2 regions of the Salipaludibacillus agaradhaerens genome follow, and region 2 is predicted to be linked to the other one. Evidence: a T-box and tRNA genes for the amino acid it is inferred to sense, from the RefSeq annotation. Region 2 holds a T-box; the other holds one or more tRNA genes.
What was found. A T-box is a leader RNA that pairs with one kind of tRNA and senses whether it is charged. The one in region 2 lies ahead of glyQ (glycine--tRNA ligase subunit alpha), so its partner is inferred to be a tRNA-Gly.
Positions count from the first base shown of each region.

Region 1: it encodes a tRNA-Gly, which carries the amino acid that the T-box ahead of glyQ (glycine--tRNA ligase subunit alpha) is inferred to sense. The anticodon was not compared.

Region 1 covers NZ_KV917378.1:4,089,663-4,098,572, forward strand. The annotation lists gene ptsP (phosphoenolpyruvate--protein phosphotransferase) at 1-883, shown strand, start outside; gene BK581_RS18725 (MarR family winged helix-turn-helix transcriptional regulator) at 1,114-1,593, shown strand; gene racE (glutamate racemase) at 1,619-2,461, shown strand; gene BK581_RS18735 (GerMN domain-containing protein) at 2,574-3,728, shown strand; gene rph (ribonuclease PH) at 3,890-4,678, shown strand; gene BK581_RS18745 (XTP/dITP diphosphatase) at 4,671-5,276, shown strand; gene BK581_RS18750 (metallophosphoesterase family protein) at 5,297-5,812, shown strand; tRNA gene BK581_RS18755 (tRNA-Gly) at 6,195-6,268, shown strand; tRNA gene BK581_RS18760 (tRNA-Arg) at 6,291-6,367, shown strand; gene BK581_RS18765 (hypothetical protein) at 6,596-7,066, shown strand; gene BK581_RS18770 (DUF5677 domain-containing protein) at 7,153-7,956, shown strand; gene BK581_RS20385 (hypothetical protein) at 8,053-8,223, shown strand; gene BK581_RS18780 (hypothetical protein) at 8,711-8,910, shown strand, end outside.
Region 2 covers NZ_KV917378.1:1,008,341-1,017,250, forward strand. The annotation lists gene glyS (glycine--tRNA ligase subunit beta) at 1-1,187, opposite strand, end outside; gene glyQ (glycine--tRNA ligase subunit alpha) at 1,180-2,070, opposite strand; T-box leader at 2,190-2,361, opposite strand; gene recO (DNA repair protein RecO) at 2,407-3,168, opposite strand; gene BK581_RS04835 (YqzL family protein) at 3,207-3,350, opposite strand; gene era (GTPase Era) at 3,613-4,521, opposite strand; gene BK581_RS04845 (cytidine deaminase) at 4,514-4,912, opposite strand; gene BK581_RS04850 (diacylglycerol kinase) at 4,975-5,367, opposite strand; gene ybeY (rRNA maturation RNase YbeY) at 5,351-5,815, opposite strand; gene BK581_RS04860 (HD family phosphohydrolase) at 5,812-8,010, opposite strand; gene BK581_RS04865 (PhoH family protein) at 8,180-8,910, opposite strand, start outside.

The sequences.
Region 1 (8,910 bases), 3.1 Mb from region 2:
ACCTAATGATTTAGAAGGTGTTATTAATAACGGTGCTGAAGGTGTTGGTCTCTATCGTACAGAATTCCTTTACATGGGGCGGGATGAGTTGCCGACGGAAGATGAGCAATTCGAAGCTTATAAAAAAGTCGTGGAAACGATGGATGGAAAGCCAGTTGTTATTCGAACGCTTGATATAGGTGGAGATAAAGAGCTCCCTTATCTCGATCTTCCAAAAGAAATGAACCCCTTCTTAGGATTCCGTGCCATAAGACTTTGCCTTGAAAAAGATGATATGTTCCGAACACAATTGCGAGCATTATTGCGAGCCAGCACTTTTGGAAATCTGAAAATAATGTTTCCTATGATCGCAACGCTAGATGAATTTAGAGAAGCGAAAGCATTATTAGAAGAAGAAAAGAGTAAGCTCTTAAGCAATGGCGTAGAAGTAAGTGACAACATTGAAGTAGGTATTATGGTTGAGATTCCTTCAACTGCTGTTATGGCACCGCAATTCGCTAAAGAAGTTGATTTCTTTAGCATTGGTACAAATGACTTAATTCAATATACCTTTGCAGCTGACCGTATGAATGAGCAAGTATCCTACTTATATCAACCATACAACCCAGCTATTTTACGTCTTGTGAAAATGGTTATTGACGCATCTCATGCAGAAGGTAAATGGACTGGCATGTGTGGAGAAATGGCCGGTGATGAATTAGCTATTCCGTTATTGCTTGGATTAGGCTTAGATGAATTCAGCATGAGTGCTACGTCAGTGCTTCCAGCAAGAAGCCAGATCAGTCAAATGACGAAGGCTGAAGCACAGTCTATTGCTGAACAAGCTCTTACCCTAAATACGGCTGAAGAGGTTAAGCAATTAGTAGAAAAGACTTTCTTGTAATTGAGTGGCTTAGCTAGAAAATGAGAGGATCTCGTCACGTCTAGTTAACACGATATGATCGTTCAATAACACGAAAGCATCATCACTCATTGCGCTGGTTTACAGCAGAGCTTTTGCTGTATGCCAGCGTTTTTAAACATAGGCAACCGCTTATACTTGAAATCCATTATAAAAACAGAGAAAATATAAGTGTCCATGTTAATGTTTCGTATTCCGAAAGGAGGTATAATATGCCTGAACAGCAAAAGGATAAGACAAGGGAACAGCTTCAAGTTGAGGAAATTGAAAAGTCTCTCAGATTAATTGCGGACATTGTTAAACAAAAAGGACGCGAAATTCTGAATGAGTTCCCGATTACACCTCCACAATTTGTGGCACTGCAGTGGCTACATGAATATGGTGATATGACTATAGGAGAATTATCATCAAAAATGTATTTGGCTTGTAGCACAACGACAGATTTAGTGGATCGTATGGAAAAGAATGACCTCGTAGAGCGGGTAAAGGATACGAATGATCGTCGTGTTGTCCGTATTCACCTTCTTTCTAAAGGTGCCACTATTATTCGTGAAGTGATTAAGCAACGACAAATTTACTTACAAGATGTTTTAGGAGACTTTTCAAAAGAAGATGTAGACTTTTTGGAAAAAAGTTTAAGCTTTCTTTATGATGAAATGAAAAGAGATGCGAAAACATGGAAGTCATTTTAATATATAGATAAAGGGACGTTGAAGCGTGAAAAAACCAATTGGTGTAATTGATTCAGGGGTCGGAGGACTAACTGTTGTCTCTGAAATAATAAGACAATTGCCGAAAGAGGAAATAATCTACATCGGAGATACAGCACGCTGTCCATATGGACCGAGAACAGAAGAGGAAGTGCGAGCATATACGTGGGAGATGATTGATTATCTCACCTCTCATGATATTAAACTTCTAGTTATAGCATGTAATACAGCGACAGCTGTCATATTAGAGGAAGCGAAGGAGAGGCTCTCTATTCCCGTGTTGGGTGTTATTCATCCTGGTGCTACTGCAGCATTAAAAGTAACAACCAACCATCATGTTGGCGTGATAGGGACAGAAGGAACCATTTCGAGTGGCGCCTATCATCGTGAATTGACAACAATCAATGATAAAGTAAAAGTTGTCAGTTTAGCTTGTCCTACGCTTGTTCCCCTAGTTGAAACTGGAGAGTTTACTGGCCATATGGCGAGAGAAATAATAACGAAAGCATTAGCACCAATTCTACAATACGATATCGATAGTTTAATCTTAGGATGTACACACTATCCCTTACTGGCTCCTTTAATAGAAGAGGTAGTCGGCTCTAATGTGAAGGTCATCTGTTCTGGTGATGAAACCGCATTGGAAGTGAGTTCACTCCTATACCATAAAGAACTTCTTTATACTGGAGATATCACACCACACCATATTTTTTATACGACAGGACTAAAAGCTAATTTTAAGAAAGTAGCTGAAGAGTGGTTAAAACCTCACTCGTTAGATATTAGGGAAACGGATTTAAGATTACCGATTCGCTTTTATCAGAAAAAAACAGCTGGATTTCGTTCTTAAGCGACTAAAGCACAGCGCATTTTAATGCGTTGTGCTTTTATATATTCTATTGGTCTAAAAGGATGAAAAAGCTCGTATACATGATAGTACAAACTGTCAAGGAGGGAATGCGATGTTGCGCGGCTCGGGAATAAGAAGGTCTTCAGCTATGATTGCAGGAGCAGCTGTTTTGCTTTTAACGGCATGTGGATCACAAGCGACAAATGATGTATTAGAGGAGTTAGATCCGCCACAAATTGATTATATCGAGGATGAAAACGAATTAGAAGTTGAGGTTATTGAAGACGATATCACTGATGAAGGTGAGGTCAGTTCCATAACAGATGAGAGCATGGAAGAAAACGAGACGGAAGAGGCGGCTTCTCCTGAAGAAAAAGGGGGAGAAGTAACGGTTCAAGGAGAGATCCGTGAATTATACCTACTAGATAGTAATGGCATGGTAGCACCGCAGTCAGTAGAAGTTATAAGTGAAGAAGATGAATTGACGGCATTGGCTGAACATTTAGTGCAAGAGGGGCCGGTTACAGAAAATCTGCCAAATGGTTTTCAAGCATCTTTGCCAGCTGGTACAGAAGTTTTAAGTGCTGATCTGAATGAACAGGGTGTGGCAACGATTAACTTTAATGATTATTTCGGAGAGTATCATCCTGCTCAAGAGATGCAAGTTCTACAGTCTTTAACATGGACATTGACACAGCTGGATGATGTTGATAAAGTGAGCATTCAAATCAATGGTGAAGATTTAACTGCTATGCCGCACAATGACACACCCATTGGTGATGGCTATACAAGGGCTCATGGGATTAACTTAGAAATGACAGACCAAACAGACCTCGTCTCTACAGAACCAGTGGTCGTTTACTTTTTGAACCAGACAGAAGACCAAACATACTATGTCCCAGTGACGCGTCGTATTAGTCAAGAGGAAGACAAATATCAGGCAGTTATCAATGAATTATTGGAAGGTCCCCATTACATGTCTGAGCTCTTAACTGATTTCAGGCAAGAAGTTGAACTTATTGAAGAACCGGAATATCATGATGGCACAGTTGTGCTTAATTTTAATGAGGCGTTACTAAGCCAGCATGATGGGACAGCTTTGTCTGAAAATGTTTTGAACATGATTGTGTTGTCATTAACTGAACAAGAAGAAGTGAATAGTGTGTCATTTATGGTTGAATCAGAAGAAGAGATAATGGTGAGTAACGGGGAAGCTTTGTCAGAAGCTGTGGTGAGGCCCGACCATGTTAATATTGGACAATTTTAAACAAACGGTCGATAATTGAAATTCAAGGACGAAAGGCTTATCATTAAAGAGGTAGCTGTAAAGCAGCTGCTTCTTCTTTTTTCGCTGTTAGCAAAGTGCTAATTTTGTTAAGTATTAATCTACATACTAGTAAGTAGTAACCATGTAAGGGGAGTGACAATATGCGTCATGATGGACGTTCAGCTAATGAATTGAGAAAGGTAGAGATTGTTCCGCATTACATAAAACATCCGGAAGGATCGGTACTCATCACGTTTGGAGATACAAAGGTTATTTGTTCAGCCAGTGTTGAAGAACGTGTTCCCCCCTTTATGAGGGGGCAAGGAAAAGGCTGGATCACCGCTGAATATGCGATGTTACCACGGGCAACAGAGCAACGGAACATAAGGGAATCTTCGAAAGGGAAGATCACAGGACGTACGATGGAGATCCAAAGACTTATTGGGAGAGCTCTCCGGTCTGTCGTTGATTTAGATCGTTTAGGTGAACGGACAGTTTGGGTCGATTGCGATGTTATACAGGCTGATGGTGGAACCCGAACAGCCTCTATTACAGGCGCTTTCGTAGCAGTAGGACTTGCTTTTGAGCAACTTATAAAAACATCTAAACTAAAAGAAAACCCGTTAAAAAATTATTTGGCAGCCATCTCTATCGGTGTGACGTCAGAAAACGACGTAGTTCTTGATTTAGATTACGTGGAAGATTCCCAAGCCGATGTGGATATGAATGTGATTATGACTGGTGACGGTCAATTAGTAGAAGTACAAGGCACTGGGGAAGAAGCCACTTTTTCTCGTAGCCAGTTAAATGACATGCTTGATTTAGCGGAAAAAGGAATAAACGAGCTTTTTACGATTCAGAGACAAGCACTCGGGGAATTTGCAGATAAAATGAACATGGACGATAAATCAGAGGATAATAATGGGCAGGAGCGGGAACCAGATGTATAAAGAGATTTTTATTGCTACGAAAAATAAAGGAAAAGTAGCTGAATTTGAAGCTTTCTTTGCTGCCAAAGGGTTAACGGTTAAATCGCTGTTAGACTTAGACGAAGATATTGATGTTGTGGAAGATGGCAAAACGTTTGAAGAAAATGCGATTAAAAAGGCAAAAACAATCGGTGAACTTATTCATAAGCCAGTTTTAGCCGATGATTCTGGTTTGGCGGTAGATGTCTTGAACGGAGCGCCAGGTATTTACTCAGCTCGCTATGCCGGTCCTAATAAAGACGATCAAGCAAACAATGAGAAGCTGTTAAAAGAACTGGCTAATACGAATGATGAAGCACGTACGGCTCAATTTGTATGTGCATTAGCTATTTATTTCCCATCTGGTGATGTGAAAACAGTACGAGGTATTTGTAAAGGAACTATCTCACATGCACCGACAGGCAATCATGGATTTGGGTACGACCCTCTATTCTACTTGTCAGAACTAGGGAAAACGATGGCACAACTCACAAAGCAAGAGAAAAACACATTAAGTCACCGGGCAAATGCTCTTATGACATTAAATGAGATGTGGGATAAGTGGACGCTACAGGAATAATCGTGAAGAGGTGATAACTGATGAGAGCTTTAATTATGAGTGACAGTCATGGTTGGGAAAATGAATTAAAAGAAGTAGTGGATAGACACCGTGCGGAAGTGGATGCTATTTTTCATTGCGGTGATTCAGAGCTGAGTGCGGCCTCACCAGCTCTTCAAAACGTCTATACTGTGAGAGGCAATTGTGACCACGGTTCAGACTTTCCAGAAGAATTAGTTGAAACGGTGAGGGATACGACTTTTTTCGTCGGTCACGGTCACTTGCTAAATGTGAAAATGACCGAGATGAATCTCATTTATAAAGGTGAGGAAGCTTCAGCAGATATTCTTTGCTACGGGCATACTCATATCCCTGTTGCGACTGAAGAAAAAGGTAAGATTATTATTAACCCTGGAAGCATGAGACTACCAAGACAATACAGTGTGGGTAGTTACGTTATAGTCGATACTTCTGACACAACTGTAAATGTGAACTTCTACTCAATTGATGGACAAAAATTAAACGACCTAAGCAAAAGTTTTTCTAAAAACGGTTGACATTAAGGCGGAGATTGTATATATTAAATATTGTCGCTGTTAAACATATTTTTTCTATACAGTCTCCGTTATAACATATTTAGACATTGTGGTGTCTTAGTAAACATGCTGGAGACATTTATACATGAAAAAGCGGGAGTTGTCTTGACGGATAAACTCCAGAGCAAAGCTAGAAGAGGAAGAGATATGTTAGGTCGGGAAGTAATTTAAAGTCTATACATAATCATAGGCGGGTGACGTTTAGTGGTAAAACCTCAGCCACGAACAAAGCATCTATGAAAAGACATTGAGTTGTCTCGACGGATAAACGCCAGAGCAAAGCTAGAAGAGGAAGAGACATGTAGGTCGTGAGAAGCAACCTAAAGTCTTTACATAATCATATGCGGGTGTAGTTTAGTGGTAAAACCTCAGCCTTCCAAGCTGATGACGAGGGTTCGATTCCCTTCACCCGCTCCAATTAAATCTTAGCAGTAACATTGTCCCAGTAGCTCAGCTGGATAGAGCAACGGCCTTCTAAGCCGTCGGTCGGGAGTTCGAATCTCTCCTGGGACGCCATTTAAAACATCGTAAACCCTTGGTATATAAGGGTTTTTATTTTTGGTTAATATATGTTAAATCGGTAATTATCATAAAATGGGGTCGGATTGGGGTTTAATTTAATTTTCCGCCCCTTTTTTGTAAAGAATTCATTGAAATGGTCTGCTGCTGCTCTATCCACATTGACGATATTATGTCCATAAATATCCATAGTCGTTCCAATTCTCGAATGGCGAGCGAACGTATATGAGATCAGAGATTTATATATTAGAGAAAGTATTTAAATTTAAACAATTAGTGGAGACAAATGAAGAATTTAATGAATCTTTTTGGATAGAATTTGAAAATTTTTTTGAAGTTATTGAAAAAGAATACTTTCAATTAATAAGGACCATATCTGATGGATATGTATGGCACAAAAATAGCAAGAACTTTGGTTTTCTAAAGAAATTATGTATTTCATATTTTATTTATATATATGATTTCACTAAATATGGAATGGTTTTTATGAGTTCTATGTTAATATTTACAATAAGTTCAAGTGTAGTGGAAAAAGAACCATTAGGAGAATCTGAGACTTTCACAATGATTTTCACTCTATTTATTATGTTTGTTATTTTATGGGTAGTGTATACTATTATTTATAAAGATGTCGCTAGACACAGAGAAAATAAATTTGAGGACAAGAAATTTAGTGTAAAAAATCTATACAGTTGAAAAATACAGGGGAGCATACCCTGTTAAAGTGGATACCGATACCTTATTGGGGCAACTAAGTTTGATGAGGGGGAAGATTTTTGAAGATGTTAAAAAAGACTCTAAAAGAGTCTAATGGTGCAATTCAATTAATCATAAACAATTACTTTAATCCTAAAAATAAAATATTAGAAGTGGAAGATGTTGTAATCTTAGCGTTTTTCGAAGATTTAACTGAGAAAGTAGAATCACTAAGGCTTCTTGTAGAGGAAAGTAAAAGTGCTTCCCTAGATACAATTTTAAGGAGTATATTTGAAAGCTATGTTTATCTTAAACTTTTATTAAAAAATGACTATATGTTGTATGGACGTTCTTATTTTGCAGCAAAGAAAATTAATAATCTCCAAATGTTTCATAAGACAATCTCTCAAGGGAAACAAGGAGAAGCAATAAGGGAATTGTTAGGGGATCCGACGATAGAAGATTTAAAGAGGAAAGCTAATATTGAAGACGCAGAAGACATTGATACTGAAATCATAAAAGTAAAAGAAGACTTTTCGGATGTTTTCAAACACCGAAACGAAAAGCAAGTTTGGTATAACCTGGATGGTAAGACTGCTAACTTCGAACAACTTTGCAATAAAAAAGGTATTGATATGTCTGCAGAATATGACCTGATATATCGATCACTTTCGAAAGAAGTACATGCAAAAGATGTTTTAAATAGATGGAGATTTGAAAAAGAACAATTTTCTATTTTAGAACAACCAACGGATCCTCGAATGCATATTTCAATGTCAAATACTTTTTTATTAAATACAATTGATCGGTTGTACCCTTTTTATGGTTTAAAAAGTAAACTGAGAAAGTTTAGAACTTTTTTAGGAATTAATTATAAATTATCAAAATGAATATAGTTTTACCAGCTCACTGGAGGACGCTAAGAATGACGGTTAACGCCGTTTTTCTGGCGTTCTCTTTTTATTTTACGAGGAGGGATCGTTTACATGAACAGAAAAGAGATAGAGGAAACTCTAAAAGACTACCACTGGATGATCAATAGCATCAAGATAATCAGAGAGTCCATGGAAGATGCTGGTGAAGGTTTGACGGCTCAATATGGCGATGAGTCTGGACAATCAAAGCCACCCTGTTTATCAAGAGGTCAGGAGGCGTGAGAAGCGGTGGCGGATTGTTCACAAGTACGAGAAAAAAATAAAAGTGATTCAATCCAGGATGCATCTCGTTAAAAATCAAAGGGAAGGTGAGGTTTTGCATTGGCTTTTGGAAGGTAAAAGCATGACTTGGATAGGAGGCAAGCATATGGGATTATCAGATAAACATATAAGCAGATTAAGAGACAACATCAAGGCGAGAATGTCGGATATGTCGGAAAAAATGACAAAAGAAAAAGCTTGCGTGTAGAATGGAAGGAAGGACGGGGAGGTCAAACACCCCCGTTCTTTCAACTTATAAAGGGAAAAAAGATAGAATTAAGTAATATGCAGCTACTAATGCGCCTAAACTTAGTAGAACATTAACAATAGGACGCAAAATAGCGTTAAGTAACTCTTTAAGCATTGTGACACTCCTTATATAAAATCTAGGTCTATTATAACAGGAATTTCCCTCTTCTTGTCGAATTGGTAGGAAGGAGGGGGAATTATGTTGAAAAACAAAAAAGAAATATTTTGGACATTAATGATTATTTTTTTAATTCTACTTATTATTTTAATCTGTATAAAAATTTATTTCTTATTACCTAACTTAAATGATACGATTTTTGTAAGTTTTATAGGTTTTTCAGGAGCTATTCTTGGTGGCGCGCTAACTTTAATCGGTGTACTCATGACCATTGATGCAAA
Region 2 (8,910 bases):
TCATTTTTTGCTAAATGAGCTGCTCTTTCTGTGAGGTGAATTATTTCTTTAGTAGCACCAGCTTTTTTAGCAATTTTTACAGCTAGAGCAGAGAAACGTCTCACTTTATCAGCAATTGAACCTAATTCCTCATGGTAAACGATTGATTCAAGACGGGAAAAGAGAGCTTCAAAATTTTTATTCAAATCTTCGTTATAGAAAAATTCAGCATCTGCCAATCGCGCCCTCAGTACTTTTTCATTACCCTTTTGAACATTTTCTAAGTGACGATGATCCCCATTTCGAACCGTAATAAAGATGGGCTGAAGGTCTCCGTCTTTATTTTTAACTGGGAAATAACGTTGATGTTCCCTCATTGATGTAATGAGGACTTCTTCAGGCACCTGTAAAAACCGCTTATCAAATGTACCATATAGCGCTGTTGGGTATTCCACAAGATTCGTGACTTCTTCGAGTAAATTTTCGTCTACTGGAACGACCCATCCTTCACTTTCTGCCATTTGTTCAAGTTGTTTTCTAATCGCTGTTTTCCTTTCGAGTGGATCAACAATTACATGCTCTTTTAACAAGGCAGAAACATAGTCATTTGCGTCCTCAAGGATTAATTGGTTTCCTAAAAAGCGGTGACCAAAGGAATAACGATCGGTGGATACATTCGTGATGTTAAATGAGATCACCTCTGTCCCATATAGAGCAACTAGCCATTTTACTGGACGAACAAATTTCTGATCATTTACTCCCCACTTCATATTTTTTGGGAAAGGAATACTAAGGATAACGTGTTTCAATTCGGGTAGAAGAGACGTAACAGGTTCACCAGCTGTGAATTTTTTAGCGAAAACATAGTCTTCCCCGTTAATAGACTTTACGTAAAGGTCATCTGTGTTTACTCCTTGTCCACGAGCGAATCCTTGAGCAGCCTTTGACCAATTTCCTTCTTCATCTTGAGCAATCTTTTTAGAAGGTCCTTTTGCTTCCACTTCAACATCATCTTGCTTTTCCTCGAGTCCGTGTACGATGACAGCTAAGCGACGCGGAGTTGAGAAAGCTTTTGTTTCATCATAAGTTAACCTATGCTCTTTCATCCAAGCTTCAGTTCGGTGTTGCAGTTCTTTCATAGCATCTGTTACAAATCTTGCAGGCATCTCTTCCAAGCCGATTTCTAATAATAATGTCCTACTACTCATTAGCAGCTTCCCCCTTCTCTTTAAGCATCGGAAAACCTAATTTTTCCCGTGCGTCATAATAGGTTTTCGCGCAATTACGGGCAAGATTTCTTACACGACCGATATAACCAGTTCTTTCAGTAACAGAAATGGCACCTTGGGCATCTAACAAATTAAAAACGTGAGAACACTTTAACACATAGTCATAAGAAGGAATAACGAGTTGTTCATTTAGCGCACGCTGCGCTTCTTTTTCAAAAGTTGAAAACAGTTGAAAAAGCATGTCTGCATCCGCCACTTCAAAGGAATACTTAGATTGTTCATACTCATTTTGTAAGAAAACATCCCCGTAAGTAAAACCATTCACCCATTCGAGATCGTAAACATTCTCTTTATCTTGTATATAAGATGCTAATCGTTCCAGGCCGTATGTAATTTCGACAGATACAGGTGAAGCGTCGAGCCCTCCTACTTGTTGAAAATAAGTAAATTGGGTAATTTCCATCCCGTCGAGCCATACTTCCCAGCCTAATCCCCATGCAGCAAGAGTAGGCGCTTCCCAGTTGTCTTCTACAAAACGAATGTCGTGCTCTTCTGGTTTAATCCCTAATTTTTTTAAACTCTCTAAATATAATTCTTGAATATTGTCAGGAGATGGCTTCATAACTACTTGAAATTGGTGGTGTTGATATAGTCGATTTGGATTTTCTCCATATCTTCCATCAGTCGGTCGTCGTGATGGTTCAACATAAGCTACATTCCACGGTTCTGGTCCAATACTTCGTAAAAATGTCATAGGATTCATTGTGCCAGCGCCTTTTTCCACATCATACGGCTGCAGGAGAAGGCAATTTTGTTTTCCCCAAAATTCTTGTAACGTGAGAATCATGTTTTGTACGTTCATGCGTAAAGCCTCCAATTTTACTAAGATTTTGTGAGTGTCATAACGCAGGGAGATTGATTTAAAGCTTTTTCTAAGAAAAGTTATTCAATAAAAAACTCCCGTCTCTATATCCATAAGGATACAGGGACGAGAGTAACCCGCGGTTCCACCCTACTTGCACAGCTAAACTGCACCACTTTAACTATACGTACTCTGGAACGCCTTCCTTGTCATCGTTATACTCAGCTTTCACCATCCTGAGCTCGCTAATATATTGAGAGGACAAGTACTATTTTCCTTCATTGCACGGTAACTATAAACGATCTCTTATCATTACAAATCTTACTTAAAAAAAAGTTAGCTGTCAACATCTTGTTGTGAGAACTTCTCTATCTGATCTAAAAATCGCTTTGATTTTAAATGAATTCCGATATATTCTTGATAATACAATGCTAATATTTCTTTTAATTGCAGTTTATTATCAGGTTTCACAGAAATTTTACCAATTCTAGAAGGGTTAATTTGTTGAAATAGCCTTAAAAGTTTCATGACTGAAGGGGATGCCTTTAAATGATACTTATCCTCGTGGGAACAAGCGGTACAGAGAGCCCCACCAAACTTCAGTGAAAAAACAAAAGGCAAATCTGTTCTTCTACAATGGGCACATTCATGTAAAGTTGGGGGAGAACCAGAAAAAGCCAACATCTTTGTCTCAAGAATGCGAATTAGAATTTCCCCATCATCTCCCTCATTTAAATGGTGTAACAATTGATACAGCAATTCAAATAAATACGGGTTCTTATCATTATCATCTGTCAATTTATCAATCATTTCCACTATGTATGCACCATAAGCAGTGAGCATTAAATCATTTCGTACTTCTTTGAATGAATCAATAATATCAGATTGACTAAGCGACCCCATCCCTTGAGATTTTTGATATATGAAAGAACCATAAACAAAGAGTTGAGTTGATGAAGCAAAGCGACTCTTTGGTCGTTTTGCTCCGCGTGCCATTACGGCTGTTTTGCCGTGTTCACGAGACAATAATGTGATAATTTTGTTCGTTTCACCATAATCAGTCGTACGAATAACAATACCTTCTGTTTTGTGTAACAATATCGCCACCTGCCAATTTTAGGTGAGCTTCAGGTCATTTAGGGGATCGTCTCCTCATCAGAATTCCCATCATCCTGTTCATACATAATGGTATCTTGCTGATCTCGATCAATTTCTTTAAATAACAAATAAGATTCCACATCGCCTGTCATGGAGAATACGTGCCAGGATAACTGACGCATCGGGCTACTCCACCTTTCTTAAAGCAAGCTTTATTGTGCTTCTATATCTGTTATAGTGACCTTCTGCGTCCTTTTCATGTCAAGGAAATATTAACAGTATAAAACGCCCCTTCAATCAATGGGTTTTCTCGTTCTTCTCCCGCTGATTGCTCGTTGAGTCCAACATCTCCCCGTCTGAAATAGATCTAGCACTCCTCTCTATTTTATGCTGGAAGTTTTACAGACGGTTATCTGTGATAAAGATGAACGAGTCGGTATTATTTTAATACTCCTCATTGTTATAGCCGAAATTTTTTAAATGCTTCGGTTTATTTCGCCAATCCTTTTCAACCTTTACCCAAAGCTCAAGAAAAATTTTGGATCCCAGAAGACGTTGAATATCTTCTCTAGCTCGTTTCCCTATTTCTTTAAGCATTTTCCCTTGCTTACCGATAATGATCCCTTTCTGCGAACTTCTTTCCACCACAACAACTGCCCCAACATAAACAGTCTCCGTATTTTCTCTACGCTTAATTTGTTCAATCTCAACAGCAATCGAATGAGGCACTTCTTCTTCAGTTAAATGAAGAATCTTTTCACGAATCATTTCTGCCATTAAAAAACGTTCTGGATGGTCAGTAACCTGATCCTCCGGATAAAATTGAGGACCTGTGTATAAATAAGCATAAACCTGTTCGAGAAGTGTGGTAACGTTATTACCTTCCAACGCAGAAACAGGAATGATCTCTTTAAATGGATAAAGCTGTGAATACTCTTTAATAAGTGGCAAGAGCTCGTCTGGGTGGACGTCATCGATTTTATTAATAATAAGGAAAACGGGGGTATTGACATTTTTTAAACGTTCAATAATAAATTCATCACCACGCCCTTTTCCTTCTTTAGCATCTACAAGAAATAAGATCACATCAACTTCATTAAACGTATTTTGCGCAATCTTTGTCATGAAATCACCGAGCCGATGTTTAGGCTTATGAATCCCCGGCGTATCAATAAAAACGATTTGACCTTTATCTCCGGTATAGACGCCTTGAATACGATTTCTTGTCGTTTGAGGTTTATTACTCATAATCGCAATTTTCTGCCCTAAAACATGGTTCAATAATGTGGATTTGCCTACATTAGGTCGGCCAATTAGTGCTACAAAACCTGATTTTTTTTCATTCTCAGTCATTTAAATCCTCCGGTGAAAATGCTCCTGGTAACAATTGTTCCATTGTCCACTCAGTAGTATCTCCATGCAAATTCGTTAAATATATTTTTGTCTCACGCTGTAAAAGCTCCGACATCACTTGTCGACATGCACCACAGGGAGAGACTGGTCCATCCGTATCGGCTACCACTGCCATAGCAGTAAATTCACGTACCCCATCAGAGACGGCTTTAAATATAGCGGTTCTTTCAGCACAATTACACATGCTATATGCTGCATTCTCTATATTACACCCATGAAAAATATTACCATCAGATGCCAGAAGGGCTGCACCTACTTGAAAATTAGAATATGGCACATAGGCTTTTTCTCTAGCTCGTTTTGCTTCCTCTAATAATTGATCTTTGTTCATTTTATCACCCTCGTATAAAATAATCCCTGAATTTAATATCATCTTCACTTTGCACGAATGGGTTAAAGCAGCAATTGAAGAATATGGGGTATGAAAATCATAGCGCCCACAATCGCCGCTGTCAATGCAAAGACAAAGACAGCTCCTGCTGCAGCGTCTTTTATGATTTTTGCCTGCTCATCATATCGCTTTACGACGAGGTCTACCACATGTTCAATTGCAGTATTAATCAGTTCCATTCCTAAAACCGCCCCGATCACAACAGCTAGAATGACTTGTTCACTTAAAGGGACGTTAAGCAACTGTGCTAAAATAAATACCCCAATCGCCGCAAGCACATGTATGCGGAAGTTTTGTTCATACTTCCACGTGTGTTCAATTCCTTTTGCTGCATAATAAAAACTCTTCCTCAACCGCCGCCACGAAACAAAAGGGATATTATTTCTTGAGCCCATGTTTTTGCAAAATATCTTCTTGTTTTGTAAACATCACTTTTTCATCTTTTTCAGTTTCGTGATCATAGCCAATGAGGTGAAGGAAGCCATGAACTGCCAAAAAGCACAGTTCTCGCTCCATATCATGGCCATATTCTTCTGCTTGAACTTTTGCGCGCGGTACAGAGATAATCACATCCCCTAACAAATTAGCAGCGGGACTTTCACTTATGTCCTCATCACCTTCATTTAATGCGAAAGACAATACGTCTGTTGGCTGATCTTTATCCCGATACTCTCGGTTTAATTGGTGTATATGTTCATCAGTAACGAACGTGACAGACACTTCAGATTCTTCTTTCAGATTCTCCTCTTTAAGTGCCGTATTGAGTACGTCAGCGACAAGGTTTTTCTCTACGTCTGTTAATTGCTCTGTCTCGTCAAATAGATCAATCGTATATCGGTTCACACATTATCCTCCTTTTTACTCAAATCATCTTCTGGATACTCGATCCTTGAGTGGAACGTTCCCTGCAACGTTTCACATATTGAAGTCGCTGCTTTATTTAACTCTTTTAATGTAAGGTCACAGTCATCAAATTGACCATCTGTTAACCGATCCAATAATATTTTACGAACAAGATTTTCGATTTTTTCAGTTGTAGGGTGCTGCATTGATCTAACAGCTGCTTCTACACAATCAGCAAATCCAACGAGTGCTGCTTCCTTTGATTGCGCTTTCGGCCCTGGATATCTGAACTCTTCTTCTTCTATTTCGTCCTTATCATCATTTTGTTTTGCTTTATGGTAAAAGTATTTAAGTAACGACGTACCATGATGCTGTTCTGCAATGTCCACAATTTCCTTCGGAAGCTTATGTGATTTAAGCATGTCTGCCCCATCATAAGGGTGAGCAATAATAATTGTTTTACTTAAATGCGGTGAAATATTATCATGTGGATTTTTAATTTTCATTTGATTTTCTATAAAAAAATGTGGGCGTCTTGTCTTCCCAATATCATGATAATATGAACCAACTCGTGCTAATAACCCGTTAGCTCCAACAGATTCACAGGCAGCTTCGGCTAAGTTAGCGACGACCACACTATGATGATATGTTCCTGGAGCCTCTAATAAAATTTTTCTTAAAAGAGGGTGATTAGGATTGGACAATTCAATTAGTCTAGTTGGAGACAAAACTCCGAATCCTGCTTCCACAAAGGGTAATAACCCAATCGCTAACACCACAGAGATAAAGCCAGACAAAAATGCAAAACCGACGTTGGTCCCAATATCAAACCACCCATATTGAGCATTTTTCAATAAGAGAATAGCAATTACCACTAAAATATTAATAAACGAGACGAAAATTCCCGTTTGTAACATCCGCATCATCCGTTGTGACTTACTCAAGAAAAAGACTCCTGCCAAGCCACTAAAAAAGATGTATATGCCATGAGTGTAATTAACAATACCAGAGCTCTCACTATTAAACATAATACTTGCAATAATAGCGAATATCATGCTTGTAAAAATAGCGACCCGTGATTGTAGCAATGTTGTAAGAAGCATTGTTCCCATGGCTACTGGCGCTAGGAAGGTTATACCGTTAAGGTCAATGACATGCGTCAAACTAACGAGCTTTAACAAAATGAGCGTCAGCATATAAATCGTACTATACATTAACAAATGGGTATTATTTGTTTGTAAAGAGGTTTTTGCATCATTTAAGTAATAGGCAAGCATCGCTATTAATAGACTAATAATAATAGCAAGACCAATATAAGGGTAGTATAAAGGCACCTCTTCAGTTAATCCTACAAGCGATAGTTGTTGATAAATTTCTCCCGTAATGACTTGACCTTCTTCTACTAGCAGCTGACCTTCTCGTATCATAACAGGTTCTACCGCTTCAATAGCTGACTCTCGTGCTTCTTGTGTAGCATCTTCGTCCATCATGTAATTTGCCGTAATACCAAAACGAGAAATTTCAATCATAGCTTCAAGTAAATCTGGACTAACAGCTGCAATGGCAACCTTGCTTTCAACCCTATCTTTTGCATCATCTACTTCATCCATTGGAATTTCTTCTTCCATCACATCATACACTGCACTAGTAGTCGTTTCTTGGGCAGTCTCTAAATCTTCACCGGTCGTTTCCAACAATATTAGAAAAGCGTCATCAGATATTTGCTCTATGGTTTCAGTTGGAAGAAGCTCTTCAAGCAAATCAAGCTGTTCGGACTCAGAAAGTTCTTCAATCGTCATGTCATCTTCATTAGAATTGTTAGACGCCTCTTCTATTTCAGAAATTCTTTCATCAATCTGACTTTGGACTTGTTCCACCGAATGGAAAATATCCTGAATTCTTTCAAGTTGATTTTGGGCGTATCTCGTTTTTTTTGAATATACAGGTTCGACCGCATCAGATGCTTCTAGTTGTAAACGTTCAGTTTCTAGCTTATTTTCAATTGTTAATGGCGATCGTATATCTTGGTCAGACACGGTTCCTTGTTCAACTTCTAACGTCTCAGGGATCACATTTGTGACGAGCATACCATACGTAAAGATGCCTAAAAATACAAAGATGAAGATACGTAAATAACGATGTTTTTTTAAATTTTTCCACCATGCTTGTTGATCTATAGATGATCGTTTTGACATTTGGCTCCCCCATTTTAAAAAAAGAACTTCGTATCGTCTTTTACCAATTATTTCAAACTAGGCACTCCTTTGTAAAGAACATTCCTCTCCTTATTAAAGTCATACTGGGCAACTTTCATACAAGAGGTGTTTTTTAAAATCATTTGGCCTACCATTTCGTTTAAGTAGTTTACGCATTATGCTCAGAAGACGTTTCACTCTCTTTGTCATAAGCATTAATAATTTTTTGAACAAGTGTATGACGGACAACGTCAGTAGGCTCCAAATGTATAAATGACAAACCTTCTACATTTTTTAATATTTTTAAAACTGATTTTAAACCGGACATTTTACCACGCGGCAAATCAATTTGCGTTAAGTCTCCTGTCACAACCATTTTTGAACCAAAACCAAGTCTTGTTAAAAACATTTTTATTTGTTCAGACGTCGTATTTTGAGCCTCATCTAATATGACAAAGGAATCGTCAAGTGTCCGACCTCTCATATATGCTAACGGTGCGATCTCGATCGTGCCTCTTTCCATTAGTCTTTCAGTATGTTCTACACCAAACACATCATGAAGTGCATCATACAATGGTCTTAAATAAGGATCTACTTTCTCCTTTAGATCCCCAGGTAAAAAACCGAGGCTTTCACCTGCCTCAACTGCAGGCCGAGTTAAGACAATTTTCTTTACTCGCCCTTCTTTTAAAGCATGAACCGCCATGACAACAGCTAAATAGGTTTTCCCTGTTCCCGCTGGTCCAATTCCAAAGACGATATCATTTTTTCGAATCGCAGACACATAATGTCTTTGGCCTAATGTTTTCGCAAGAATTGGCTTACCTTTAGCCGTGAGAGTTATTTTATCCTCATACAAATCTGCCATTTCATCTAGCATGCCTCTTTTAGCTAATTGGG